Linked DNA regions of Rhodopseudomonas palustris. The main gene of each other region encodes a partner of the protein of the gene in region 2 in a complex. Links are inferred from orthologs where the notes say so. Each region holds a gene or a part of one and is shown on either strand. Other genes may lie near its edges.

Region 1 (5,758 bases), 3.1 Mb from region 2 along the record:
GGGGCGTGCAGCCCTTGCGGTATTTTGACCCTGAAAGCCGGTTCGCTGACGCCGCCAGGGCGCGCTTCCCGGTGCCGTCTGTCCGATTTAGCGTCTTGACAGTTCACGGCATTTTCACGGAAATGGCGGTCCGCACGCACGGACCAAATCCTCGATGATCAAATCCGAACTCGTTCAGCGTATCGCCGAGCACAACCCGCACCTGTATCAGCGGGACGTCGAGAACATCGTCAACGCGATCCTCGATGAAATCGTCGATGCGTTGGCGCGGGGTGATCGGGTGGAACTGCGCGGCTTCGGCGCATTCTCGGTGAAGCATCGTCCGGCACGGGCCGGGCGCAATCCGCGCACCGGGGCGCATGTACCGGTCGAGCAGAAAACCGTGCCGTTTTTCAAGACCGGCAAGGAAATGCGTGAGCGCCTGAACCGCGACAGCGGCGACGGCGCCCCAACCAGCGACACAGCGTAGCGCGACGCCCCATTGCCGAGCCAGGCGAGCGAATGACATGCAGAAATTCCTGACGGCCCTGGTGCTGATCCCGCTCGGTTTGATCCTCGTGGTGTTCGCGGTCGCCAACCGCCACATGGTCGACGTTTCGTTCGACCCGCTCGACCCCACCAATCCGCTCGGCCACATCCGGCTGCCGCTGTTCGTGGTGATCATCGCGGTGGCGATCATCGGCGTCATCGTCGGCGGCATCGCCACCTGGTTCGGACAACGGCGATGGCGTCGCGCCGCCCGCCGGCATCAGGCCGAAGCGATCGAAGCCCAGAACCAGCTTGCCAGCCTGCGCGCCGGCCTCGCCACACCGGCGCAGAGCGAGCCGCGCCGGCTGCTGCTCGAGAGCGGTTCCACCGGCTCCGGGCGCGACAAGTCCCGCGCGACGTTGTAAGACTGCGCATTCTCTGCGGCGCCTTGGCGCGCCGGCAACCCAGACTCAGCGCACACCCATGGCCACAATCGTGAAAATCTGCGGTCTGACGACCGCCGACACCCTTGAAGCAGCGGTCGAAGCCGGCGCCGACATGGTCGGCTTCGTGTTCTTTCCCGCTTCACCGCGCCACCTCGACATCGACTTCGCCGATGCGCTCGGCCGTCAAGTCCGCAGCCGCGCCGCCAAGGTCGCGCTCACCGTCGATGCCGACGACGACCTGCTCGACGCCATCGTCGAGCAGCTTCGGCCGAACTGGCTGCAATTCCACGGCAGCGAGAGCCCGGAGCGGGTGCGTTCGATCAAGCGGATCTACGGCCTGCCGGTGATGAAGGCGATCGCGGTGGCCGGCCCGGACGATCTGGCGGTGCTGCCGGACTACGCCGCAGTCGCCGACCGCATCCTGTTCGACGCACGGCCGCCGAAGGACGCCACCCGGCCCGGCGGTCTCGGCACCGCGTTCGACTGGAAGCTCCTCGACGGCGTCGATCTCAAACTGCCGTTCCTGGTCTCCGGCGGTATCAATGCCGGCAATGTCGCCGAAGCGCTGCGGGTGACGCGCGCCCACGGAATCGACGTCTCGTCGGGGGTGGAAACCTCACCCGGCGAAAAGGACCCGGATCTGATCCGCGACTTCATCCGCGCCGCCCGCGCGGCCTAACCCAAGAGCTGACATGAACCAAGCTTTGCCGAATTCCTTCCGGTCCGGCCCCGACGAGCGCGGGCATTTCGGCATCTATGGCGGCCGCTTCGTCGCCGAGACGCTGATGCCGCTGATCCTCGATCTGGAAAAGGCCTATGCGGAAGCCAAGGTCGACCCGGCATTCCGCGCCGAGATGGACAGCCATCTCAAGCACTATGTCGGACGTCCCTCGGCGCTTTATTTCGCCGAGCGGCTGACCGAGCATTTCGGCGGCGCCAAGATCTACTTCAAGCGTGAAGACCTCAACCACACCGGCGCCCACAAGGTGAACAACGTGCTCGGCCAGATCATGCTGGCCAAGCGCATGGGCAAGCCGCGGGTGATCGCAGAGACCGGCGCCGGCATGCACGGCGTCGCCACCGCGACGATGTGCGCCAAGTTCGGTCTCGAATGCGTGGTGTTCATGGGGGCGGTCGACGTCGAACGCCAGCAGCCCAACGTGCTGCGGATGAAGGCGCTCGGTGCCGAAGTCCGCCCCGTCACCTCCGGCGCCAATACGCTGAAGGACGCGATGAACGAGGCGCTGCGTGACTGGGTCACCAACGTCCACGACACCTTCTACTGCATCGGTACCGTGGCCGGTCCGCATCCCTATCCGATGATGGTGCGCGACTTCCAGGCGGTGATCGGCCAGGAAGTCCGCGAGCAGATCATGCAGGCCGAAGGCCGCCTGCCGGACTCGCTGATCGCCTGCATCGGCGGCGGCTCCAACGCGATGGGCCTGTTCCATCCGTTCCTGGACGATCCGGGCGTCGCGATCTACGGCGTCGAAGCCGCAGGCCACGGCCTCGACAAGCTGCATGCGGCCTCGATCGCCGGTGGCAAGCCGGGCGTGCTGCACGGCAACCGCACCTACCTGTTGATGGATGCGGACGGCCAGATCGAGGAAGCGCATTCGATCTCCGCCGGCCTCGACTATCCGGGCGTCGGCCCGGAGCATTCCTGGCTGAACGACGTCGGACGGGTCAAATTCCTGTCCGCCACCGACACCGAAGCGCTCGACGCCTTCAAGCTGTGCTGTCGACTGGAAGGAATCATCCCGGCGCTGGAGCCGAGCCACGCGCTCGCCAAGGTCGCAGACCTCGCGCCGAAGCTGCCGAAGGATCACCTGATGGTCGTCAACATGTCCGGCCGCGGCGACAAGGATCTCGCCTCGGTCGCCGAACATCTCGGGGGCCAATTCTGATGACCACCCGCATCGACACCCGCTTCACCGAGCTGAAGCAGCAGGGCCGCCCGGCACTCGTCACCTTCGTGATGGCGGGCGATCCCGATCTCGACACCTCGCTGCAGATCCTCAAGGCGCTGCCGGCCGCAGGCGCCGACGTGATCGAGATCGGCATGCCGTTCACCGATCCGATGGCTGACGGTCCGGCGATCCAGGCCGCCGGCCTGCGCGCCCTGAAGGCCGGCACCACGCTGAAGAAGACGCTGGCGCTGGTCCGCGACTTCCGCGCCACCGACAACGCCACCCCGCTGGTGCTGATGGGGTACTACAACCCGATCTACATCTACGGCGTCGATGCCTTCCTGGCGGATGCCAAGGCGGCCGGCGTCGACGGCCTGATCATCGTCGACCTGCCGCCGGAAGAGGACGAGGAGCTGTGCCTGCCGGCGATGAAGGCCGGGCTCAACTTCATCCGCCTCGCCACCCCGACCACCGACGAAAAGCGGTTGCCGGCGGTGCTCGCCAACACTTCGGGCTTCGTCTATTACGTCTCGATCACCGGCATCACCGGATCGGCCGCGGCGGACGCCTCGGCGGTCGGCGCAGCGGTGCAGCGGATCAAGCGTCACACCAACCTGCCGGTCTGCGTCGGCTTCGGCATCCGCACGCCGGATGCGGCGCAGGCGATCGCCGCGCAGGCGAACGGCGCAGTGGTGGGCTCGGCGCTGATCGATGCGCTCAAGGCCAGCCTCGACGCCGAAGGCCGCGCCACCAAGGCCACGGTCGGTGCGGTGGCGGATCTGGTCGCCTCGCTGGCGGCCGGCGTTCGCGGTGCGAAACAGGCTGCGGAATAGCAGCGATCGAAGCAGGACGGTGGTCTGGACGGGGCCGTGCCCCGCCGCCATATCCTGACAACGCCATGAACCCAGGCGGCGCCTTGTGGGCGACGCGCGGAGCACGTCATGAACTGGTTGACCAACGTCGTCCGTCCGAAGATCCGCAACATTCTGCGGCGCGAGACTCCGGAGAACCTCTGGATCAAATGTCCGGATACCGGGCAGCTCGTGTTCTACAAGGACGTCGAGCAGAACCAGTTCGTCATTCCCGGCTCCAACTATCACATGCGGATGGGCGCATTGGCGCGCCTGAAGTCGATCTTCGACAACGAGACCTGGTACGACGTCGCGTTGCCCGAAGTGGTGGCCGACCCGCTGAAATTCCGCGACGAGCGCAAATACGCCGACCGCATCAAGGACGCCCGGACCAAGACCGGCGCCCATGACGCGGTGCGCGTCGGCTTCGGCAAGCTCGAGACTTCGCCGGTCGTGGTCGCGGTGCAGGACTTCGACTTCATGGGCGGCTCGCTCGGCATGGCGGCCGGCGAAGCGATCATCCGCGGCATGGAGCTCGCCGTCGAAAAGCACGCACCCTTCATCATGTTCGCGGCCTCCGGCGGCGCCCGGATGCAGGAAGGCATCCTGTCGCTGATGCAGATGCCGCGCACCACCGTGGCGGTGCAGATGCTGCGCGAAGCCAAGCTGCCCTACATCGTGGTGCTGACCAACCCGACCACCGGCGGCGTCACCGCCTCCTACGCGATGCTCGGCGACATCCACATCGCCGAACCGGGTGCGCTGATCGGCTTTGCCGGCGCCCGCGTGATCGAACAGACCATCCGCGAGAAGCTGCCCGACGGCTTCCAGCGCGCCGAATATCTCAAAGACCACGGCATGGTCGACATGGTGGTGCATCGCCACGACCTGCGCTCCACGCTGGCGCGGCTGTGCCGGCTGCTGACCAAGTCGCCGGCGCTGACCGTCACCACCGCGGTCGAGACGCCGGCCGAAGCCGTCACCCAGGCCGAGCCGGAGGCCGAAGCCCCCGAGCAGAAGACCGCGGCTCCGGCGCCCACCGAGCCGCCGGCCCAGCCGGCCCCGCCGCAGGCGTGAGCGAAGGCACCGCGCCGCCGGCCTCGCTCGGCGAGTTGCGCGCGCGCCTGGCGCGGCTGCATCCGGTCGCGATCGACCTCACGCTCGGCCGGATCGAGCGGCTGCTCGCGGCGCTCGGCCATCCTGAGCGCAAGCTCCCGCCGGTCATCCATGTCGCCGGCACCAACGGCAAGGGCTCGACCGTCGCGTTTCTGCGCGCGATCCTGGAAGCCGCAGGACTGAAGGTCCACGCCTACACCTCGCCGCATCTGGTCCGCGTCAACGAGACCGTCCGGATTGCCGGGCGGCTGGTTCGCGACGACGAACTGCTGGCGGCACTGACGGATTGCGAGCGCATCAATGCCGGTGAGCCGATCACGCTGTTCGAGATCGAAACCGCGGCGGCGCTGCGGCTGTTCGCCCAGCATCCCGCCGATGTCACCCTGCTCGAAGTCGGCCTCGGCGGCCGGCTCGACGCCACCAATGTAATCGAGCATCCGCTCGCTTGCGTGCTGACGCCGATCAGCATCGACCACACCGAGTTTCTCGGGCCGACCGTCGCCGACATCGCGGCCGAAAAGGCCGGCATCCTGCGCCGCGGCGCGCCGGTGATCGTCGCCGAGCAGCGCGACGAGGCGATGGAAGTGATCGAACGTGAGGCCAAGCGGCTGCGCGCCCCGCTGTTCGCCTGCGGCCAGCAATGGCACGTCCAGCTCGAACATGGCCGGCTCGCCTATCAGGACGAACGCGGCCTGCTCGATCTCACCGCCCCCAAACTGTTCGGCCGGCATCAGATCGACAATGCCGGCCTCGCGATCGCGACGCTGCGGGCGCAATCGCACTTCACGATTCCGCAGAGCGCCTACCAGGCCGGGCTGCTGGCGGCGGAGTGGCCGGCGCGGATGCAGCGGATCACGTCCGGCAAACTGCTCGATGACGCACCGGCCGGCTGCGAACTTTGGCTCGACGGCGGCCACAATGCCGACGGCGGACGCGTCGCCGCCGCAGCGCTGGGCGACCTCGAAGA
Region 2 (8,098 bases):
AGAAAGATGTCTGCGAGCGCATGGCGGACAGTCGAGATCGGAAGCGGAATGATGAGCACACACACCACCGCCAGAACCGCCGGATCGATGTAGGGCGAAATCCACTGCCATGACGTCCCCTGCACCGCCAGACCGATCATGAAGGCGATCAGCAGCGCGGCGCTGATGCCGGCCGACATGATCCAGCCGCGCACGTCGAGGCGAACGAACTCCGATCCGATCTTGCGATTGGCGCGCCATTCGACGGCTGCGATTCCCGCGCATGCGATCACCGTCACGGCTGCGTAAACCAGCGCCGAACCGAATTCCAGATCACGCCCGCCGCTCAGCAGGCTGCCGATGGCCGTGACCAGCGCGTAGAGCGCCGCACTGATCAGCAAGGTTCCGTTCAGCCCGAGCACCATCGGCTCGAGGTGCCAGAGGCCGAACGAAAAACGCTCCCTGAGCTTGCGCGACAGATGATCCGCCACCGCGTAGGAGGTGATCAGGTTGACGACGATCAGCGACAGCAAGCTCATGCCGGCATCGATCAGGGAATACACCCCGTCGAACACGATCGAGAACGATCCCGAGAACAGGCCGAAGCCGATCCCGAGAAACGAAATCGCGAAGGTCACGGCGATCGACGTTCTCAACACGCCGCGTTCGTCTGACAAATCAAAAATAGAGAGCAGTCCGCTCATAATTCGCTCGCAGTCCGAGCCGCGCGTCGCGATTGAGCCCTCGGACACGCGCGTCCGCGTATGGTGCAGACGGGTGAAGACCGGCGTTCCGGCCAAGAGCCTGATTGAGGATCGCGAAACGTGTCGCGACAACACCGTCAGCAGCTTTCGCAACGCTGTCAGCCGCTGACGGTCGCCAATTTCTACACTGTAGAGATTACACCCGCAACCGTACGATCCCGCGTTGTCCGGACGCAGAGATGACGGTCTTCCGGCACCTGCCCGGAGGCGAGCAAAGTTGTGCCCGAAAGTCCGGCAACCGCCCGCGTCTCATCATGTTCGGATGCGAATTTCAGCAAGGTCTAGGACGGAAACTCGGTTTCGGCGACGTCGACACGGTCAGCGTGGAGCGACCATTCCGGCAGCCGTTCCTGTTCGCAGAACCGCTGCTTGGCAAGTTCAATCGCACCGTCGCTGTTCTCGGCGTCGACCTCGAGCAGGCCCTGGCAGATTTCCTCGTGACGTCCGTTCTCGCCGAGGATGCCCTTCATAAATCGCACGATGTAGCGAGCCATGACGCCTCCGGTTGGAGACTCGCGGCGCGAAGGCACCTGAACCGCTCACGTGGCTGGTTCAGGCTGACGGGCCGCGAGCGGATGGATCCGGGAGACAGCGCCCCACTTGCACGGTCGCAAATACAGGGTCGCACCGATCCTCACCTTGTTAAGTCTAGTCCGTTTGTGACGGCACGACAAAACAAAACTCCGAGAACACCGATGCACGGAACTTTCGACCACGCGGGACTGCAGAATCGGACAAGCAAGTGCCCCGATACAGCTTCCGGCCAAACGCGCAACGACGCACCGCAGATCGAACAGAGCCCGCCGATTGCAAACGATTCCTGCTGGTTGGGCATCCCCCCTCGCCCAAAGCATCAGGCATTTCATCCGCGCCGAGAGGTGTTCAGGCTTCCCCTCAGCCCCGAGGTTACCTATAACGCCCGCAATCAGGTGAGTTTCGCCGGATTCCGACAGTCGCTGCGGAGGCTTGCCCCGCTCGGCTGGATCAGATTCGCAAATATTGCCGGAATTTTCGATGGCTCAGACGATTTACGTGCTGAACGGCCCGAACTTGAATCTGCTCGGGACCCGTGAGCCGGAAATCTACGGTCGCGCCACGCTGGCCGATGTCGAGAGACTGTGCACCGAGACGGCGGCCGGCTTCGGCCTGCTCGCGGTGTGCCGGCAATCCAATCGCGAAGGCGAGTTGATCGACTGGATTCATCAGGCGCGCAACGACAAGGCGGCAGGCATCGTGATCAACGCCGGGGGTTACACCCACACCTCGATCGCACTGCACGACGCTCTGATCGGCGTGCAGATCCCGACGGTGGAAGTCCATGTTTCCAACGTATTTGCGCGTGAGGACTTCCGTCACCACTCCTTCATTGCGAAGGCCGCGTTCGCCAGCCTGTGCGGCTTCGGCATCGACGGTTACCGGCTGGCCATCGCCGGCCTCGCCGCCAAACTCGGCACCAGCGCCACGGCCTGACCCCGCCCGCCCGTTCACTCAAGACATCTGGATCGACATATCATGGCCCGCCAGCCTGCAGAGAAACCCGCCGCCGAGCCGACTACCGCACCGGCGACCGACGACAGCAGCCTGATCCGCGAACTCGCGGTGCTGCTGGACGAGACCAATCTGACCGAAATCGAGATCGAACGGGCGGGTCTGCGTGTGCGCGTCGCTCGCAACGTCAGCATCGCTGCGGCGGTCCCGGCTGCTTATGCGTCGGCACCGACCACCATGGCGGTGGCGGCGGCCTCGATCGAAACGGCGACGATCGATCTTGCCAAGCATCCAGGCGTGGTGACCTCGCCGATGGTCGGCACGGTGTATTTCGCTCCGGAGCCTGGCGCCAAACCGTTCATCGACATCGGCAGCCGGGTCTCGGTCGGCGAGACCCTGTTCATCGTCGAGGCGATGAAGACCATGAACCAGATCCCCTCGCCGAAGGCCGGCGTCGTAACCCAGATCCTCGTCGAAGACGGCCAGCCGGTCGAATTCGGCGAACCGCTGGTCGTAATTGAATAGCGAGTAGCGGTTGGCGAGTGGCGAATGAGCGCGGAGGCCGCGCCTCACCTGTTCGCCATTCGCCACTCGCCCATTCGCCTCCTGTTGGCCTCTCAACCTGGCGGCCCCAATGTTTGACAAGATCCTGATAGCTAATCGCGGCGAGATCGCCCTGCGCGTGCTGCGCGCCTGCAAGGAGCTGGGCATCGCCACGGTCGCGATCCACTCCACCGCCGACGCCGACGCCATGCACGTCCGCCTCGCCGACGAAAGCGTATGCATCGGCCCACCGCCGTCCAAGGACAGCTATCTCAACGTCCCGGCACTGCTCGCCGCTTGCGAGATCACCGGTGCCGATGCGGTGCATCCCGGCTACGGCTTCCTGTCCGAAAACGCCCGCTTCGCCGAAATCCTCGCCGATCACAATCTGCACTTCATCGGCCCCAAGGCCGAACACATCCGGCTGATGGGCGACAAGATCGAGGCCAAGAAGACCGCCAAACGTCTCGGTATCCCAGTCGTGCCCGGCTCCGACGGCGCGGTCGGCCCGGATGATGACGCGATGGCGATCGCCCAGGCGATCGGCTTCCCGGTGCTGGTCAAGGCGGCGGCGGGCGGCGGCGGCCGCGGCATGAAGGTCGCCCACACCGCCGACGATCTGGCGCTGGCGATCTCAACTGCCGGTAACGAAGCCAAAGCAGCGTTCGGCGACGCCTCGGTCTATCTGGAAAAGTACCTGCAGAAGCCACGTCACATCGAGATCCAGATCCTTGGCGACGGGCGCGGCGGCGCAATCCATCTCGGAGAGCGCGACTGCTCTCTGCAGCGCCGGCATCAGAAGGTGTGGGAGGAAAGCCCCTCACCGGTAATCAGCGCCGAGGCGCGCGCCCGGATCGGCGGGATCTGCGCCAAGGCGATGCAGGACATGCAGTACCTCGGCGTCGGCACGATCGAGTTTCTTTACGAGGATGGCGAGTTCTACTTCATCGAAATGAACACCCGCATTCAGGTCGAGCATCCGGTGACCGAAATGATCACCGGTATCGATCTTGTGCTGGAGCAGATCCGCATCGCCGCCGGCGGCGATCTGCCTGTGACCCAGGATGAGATCACCCTCAACGGCCATGCCATCGAGTGCCGGGTCAACGCCGAGAACCCGGTGACCTTCCGCCCGTCTCCGGGCAAGATCGCGCGCTACCATCCGCCGGGGGGCCTCGGCATCCGGATCGATTCAGCGGTATTCCAAGGCTATACGATCCCCCCCTACTACGACTCTCTGGTCGGTAAGCTGATCGTCCACGGCAAGACGCGGGGCGAATGCCTGATGCGGCTCCGCCGGGCGTTGGACGAGATGGTGGTGGACGGGGTTGAAACCACACTGCCTCTGTTCCGCGCGCTGGTGCGAGAGCCCTCGATCATCGACGGCGATTACCATATCCATTGGCTCGAGCAGTATCTGGCCTCGGGAGTCCCGCAGGGTTGACGCGGCAGCCTCGTCCATCGGCATAGCTTCGCGCGATCCGCCGGCTCGCTTCTGAGCATGGAGGATAAAACTCAGTTCCTCGGGAACCGAACGCCTTCGCCCGCGTTATAAAGCGTTTAGAGCTCTGCTTTGTGACACGCCTGGGGGATGGCTTGGTTGGTTTCTTAGGTGCTGGAGACGCGCGGTGACGCCTGAATCCGCGCGGAAGCGCTCTTTTGCCCAGATCGCCCTTTTGTCGCTGTCGTTCGCCGTGCTGGTCGCTATCAGCATCGCGTCGGTGTACTGGCTGCAGAAGGCGCGCGAGGACAACGCCTGGGTCGCCCACACCCTCGAAGTCCAGAACCAGATCGCGCTGGCGCAACTGCAGCTCCGCCGCGCAGAAAGCGCCGAACGCGGCTATGTGCTGACCCGCCAGGACGACCTGATTGCTCAATTCGAGGAAGCCGCGTCCGATGTCGTGCCGCGACTGAAGCGGCTTCGCGACTTCGTCGCCGACAATACCGCGCAGGTCCCGTTCATCGACGAGGCGATCGCCTCCGCCACCGCCCGAATCGAACGGTTTCGTCAGGTCATCGCCCTTGCGCAGCAGGACCGGATCAATGACGCCTTGCAGTTGCTGCGCGACATTGATGGCCGCCGTGCCATGGACATCCTGACTTCCGCGCTGACCGCGATGCGCCAGGAGGAAAACCGGCTGTTCTCGGAGCGCACCACTGCCGCCGACCGCAGCCAGGCACTCGCCACCATCATCACCACGACCGGCTCCGGGTTGGTGCTGGTGCTCGCCGGGATGTCGATCTTCCTGGTCCGCCGCTCCGCGCGAGCGCGCGACGAGGCCGAAACGCAGCTTCGTGAGAACAATCTCAACCTCGAATCCACCGTCCAGGAGCGGACCACCGACCTGCGCGAGGCCAATGAGGAGATCCAGCGCTTCGCCTACATCGTCAGCCACGATCTGCGCTCGCCGCTGGTCAACATCATGGGCTTCACCAGCGAGCTGGAAGAGCTGCGCAGCGACATCTTCCGCCGCATCGCCACGCTGAGCCGGGAAGTCGCCGGCAAGCAGAGCGCCGCCAATGCCGACAGCGACGGCGAGCCGGAACTGGAGCCGGCCGACCGTCAGCTCTCCGAGGATTTCACCGAAGCGCTCGGCTTCATCAAATCCTCGATCGGCAAGATGGACCGCCTGATCAGCGCCATCCTGAATCTCACCCGCGAAGGGCGCCGCCAGTTCCAGCCGGTGCGGATCGACACCCGAGAGTTGATCGAAAACATCGCCTCCACCGTGGCGCATCAGGCCGCCGAGGCCGACGCTCAGATCCGGATCGAACCATTGCCGGAGATCGTCAGCGACCGTCTGGCGCTTGAACAGATTTTCTCCAATCTCATCGATAACGCCCTGAAATATCTGAAAGATGGCGTGCCGGGCGACATCGTGATCCGAGGCCGGCAGAAGCTGGGCTTCGTGATCTTCGAGATCGCGGACAATGGCCGGGGGATTGATCCGAAGGACCACCAGAGAATCTTTGATCTTTTTCGCCGCGCCGGTACACAGGATCGGCCCGGCCAAGGGATCGGGCTCGCCCATGTGCGAGCCCTGGTGCGGCGGCTGGGCGGCACCATGTCGGTTTCTTCCGCACTCGGCGAAGGCTCGACCTTCACCATCACCCTGCCGGCCCGATGGACGGCAAACAAGAGTCAGGAACAGCGCGCATGAGTAACCCTGTCACCATCATCATGATCGAGGACGACGAGGGGCATGCCCGTCTGATCGAGCGGAATATCCGCCGCTCCGGCGTCAACAACGAGATCATCCCGTTCACCTCGGGGACGGCCGCGCTGAATTATCTGTTCGGCAGCGACGGCACCGGCATCGAACACAAGCATCGCGCCCTGCTGGTGCTGCTCGACCTCAACCTGCCCGATGCCAGCGGCATCGACATCCTGCGGCGGATCAAGGAAAATGATCATCTCAAGACGACCCCGGTGGTGGTCTTGACGACAACCGACGACGCGCACGAGATCAAGCGCTGCTACGAACTCGGCTGCAACGTCTACATCACCAAGCCGGTGAACTACGAGAGCTTCGCCAACGCGATCCGCCAACTCGGCCTGTTCTTCTCGGTCATCCAGGTCCCGCAACCCGACGCTCCATGACAGACGCCAAGCCGACCCTGCTCTATATCGACGACGACGAGGCGCTCGGTCGCCTCGTCTCGCGTGGCCTGCAGCGGCAGGGCTTCTGCGTCGAACACGTGCTGAGCGGCGAAGCCGGGCTGGAACGGCTGCGCCAGGGCGGCATCGACGTGATCGCGCTCGACCAGTACATGCCCGGCCTCGACGGGCTGGAGACGTTGGAGCAGATTCAGTCGATTCCCGACCCGCCGCCGGTGGTGTTCGTCACCGCCTCGCAGGATTCCAAGATCGCGGTGACCGCGCTGAAGGCCGGCGCCGACGACTATCTGGTGAAGGACACACAGGGCGAGTTCGTGCCGCTGCTCCAGGTCGCCGCCGATCAGGCGCTGAAGCAGGCGATGGTGCGCAAGGCCCGCGACGATGCCGAGGCTGAAGTGCGCGCGTCGCGCGACCGCTACGCCGCCCTCGCCGCCGAACGCGAAGTGCTGCTGCGCGAAGTCAACCACCGCGTCGGCAATTCGCTGCAGATCATCGCCTCGCTGCTGCATCTGCAGGCATCTTCCAGCAAGCAGGACGAGGTCAAGGCGGCGCTGACCAACGCGATGGGCCGTGTCGCCGCGGTGGCGCAGGTGCACCGCCGGCTCTACACCTCGCACGATCTCAAGAGCGTGATGCTCAACCAGTACCTCGAGGCCCTGCTGGAAGATCTGCGGCGCTCGGCCGAGGGTAACCGGATGTCACGGCTGACACTGTCGGCGGAGCCGGTCGAAACCGATCCGGACCGTGCGGTGGCGATCGGCATCATCGTCAACGAACTGGTGATGAACGCGGTCAAATACGCCTACCCGGAGGGCAAGGGGCCGATCCATGTCGAGCTGAAGGCCGACCGCGATGACCTCGAACTGGTGATCTCCGACGACGGCGTCGGTCTCAACGTCAAGGCCAACCCGCAGTCGACCGGCATGGGCCAGCGCATCGTCAGCGCAATGGCCGCCAAACTGGAAGCCGATGTCGAGCGCGACCCCAATCATGCCGGCACGCGAATGGTGCTGCGCTTCCGCCGCGCCAATGCCCCCGCCGCCCAGGTCGCGCAGGCCGCTCATTGAGATCGCCGCGCACCTCCACCCTCAGCGACTGAGAGCGATTGCTGTGCTTCCCTGGACACTGTTGGCCACCGCGCAGATCCCCGGTGGCGGCGAATTGCGGCTGATGCGGCGCGGCGAGGAATTCTCCATCCGTCTGGATGCCAACGAGCTGATGAACAGCCGGCTCGGCGGCTCCGAGGAAGCGCTCGCCACCCTCGCCTGCCAGAAACTCGCCGGGCGTCCCCGGCCGCGCGTCCTGATCGGCGGTCTCGGCATGGGCTTCACGCTGCGCGCCGCGCTGAAGGTGTTCGGCGATGACGCCGTCATCGAGGTCGCCGAGCTGGTGCCCGAGGTGATCGACTGGGGGCGCGGCGCGATGGCCGAACTGTTCGGCGACAGCCTGAGCGATCGCCGCGTCAACATCCTGCAACGCGACGTCGGCGAACTGATCCGAACGGGCGCGGGACGCTACGACGCCATCCTGCTCGATGTCGACAACGGTCCCGAGGGTCTGTCCCGCCCCGCCAACGACCAGCTCTATGACTCGAAGGGGCTTGCGGCGGCGCGCGCAGCGCTACGCGGCGGTGGTGTGCTGGCTGTGTGGTCGTCCGGGCCGGACGAAAACTTCACTCGGCGGCTGCGGCGCAGCGACTTCGTCG

What was found. The genes of interacting proteins can lie anywhere in the genome.
Region 1: the proteins of accC (region 2) and accD are in contact, whole or in part, in a solved structure (PDB 8UXZ), measured with the Escherichia coli proteins. The link is inferred for Rhodopseudomonas palustris from one-to-one orthologs.

The regions. Positions count from the first base shown.
Region 1 is NZ_CP041387.1:4,863,621-4,869,378, reverse strand. What follows is about bases 2,938-5,758. They hold accD (acetyl-CoA carboxylase, carboxyltransferase subunit beta), read left to right. Parts: upstream 2,938-3,765; coding sequence 3,766-4,752; downstream 4,753-5,758. Other genes in these bases: FLL57_RS22405 (bifunctional folylpolyglutamate synthase/dihydrofolate synthase), read left to right, coding at 4,749-5,758; trpA (tryptophan synthase subunit alpha), read left to right, coding at 2,938-3,657. Also shown: FLL57_RS22430 (lipopolysaccharide assembly protein LapA domain-containing protein), read left to right, coding at 507-893; FLL57_RS22425 (phosphoribosylanthranilate isomerase), read left to right, coding at 952-1,593; trpB (tryptophan synthase subunit beta), read left to right, coding at 1,607-2,821; more of trpA, read left to right, coding at 2,821-2,937.
Region 2 is NZ_CP041387.1:1,713,236-1,721,333, reverse strand. The notes cover bases 2,108-5,041. They hold accC (acetyl-CoA carboxylase biotin carboxylase subunit), read left to right. Parts: upstream 2,108-2,865; coding sequence 2,866-4,218; downstream 4,219-5,041. Other genes in these bases: FLL57_RS07790 (sensor histidine kinase), read left to right, coding at 4,403-5,041; accB (acetyl-CoA carboxylase biotin carboxyl carrier protein), read left to right, coding at 2,256-2,756; aroQ (type II 3-dehydroquinate dehydratase), read left to right, coding at 2,108-2,213. In the rest of the region: FLL57_RS07815 (cation diffusion facilitator family transporter), read right to left, coding at 1-683; FLL57_RS07810 (hypothetical protein), read right to left, coding at 1,025-1,237; more of aroQ, read left to right, coding at 1,758-2,107; more of FLL57_RS07790, read left to right, coding at 5,042-5,935; FLL57_RS07785 (response regulator), read left to right, coding at 5,932-6,375; FLL57_RS07780 (response regulator), read left to right, coding at 6,372-7,460; FLL57_RS07775 (spermidine synthase), read left to right, coding at 7,504-8,098. UniProt on the Escherichia coli protein: This protein is a component of the acetyl coenzyme A carboxylase complex; first, biotin carboxylase catalyzes the carboxylation of the carrier protein and then the transcarboxylase transfers the carboxyl group to form malonyl-CoA.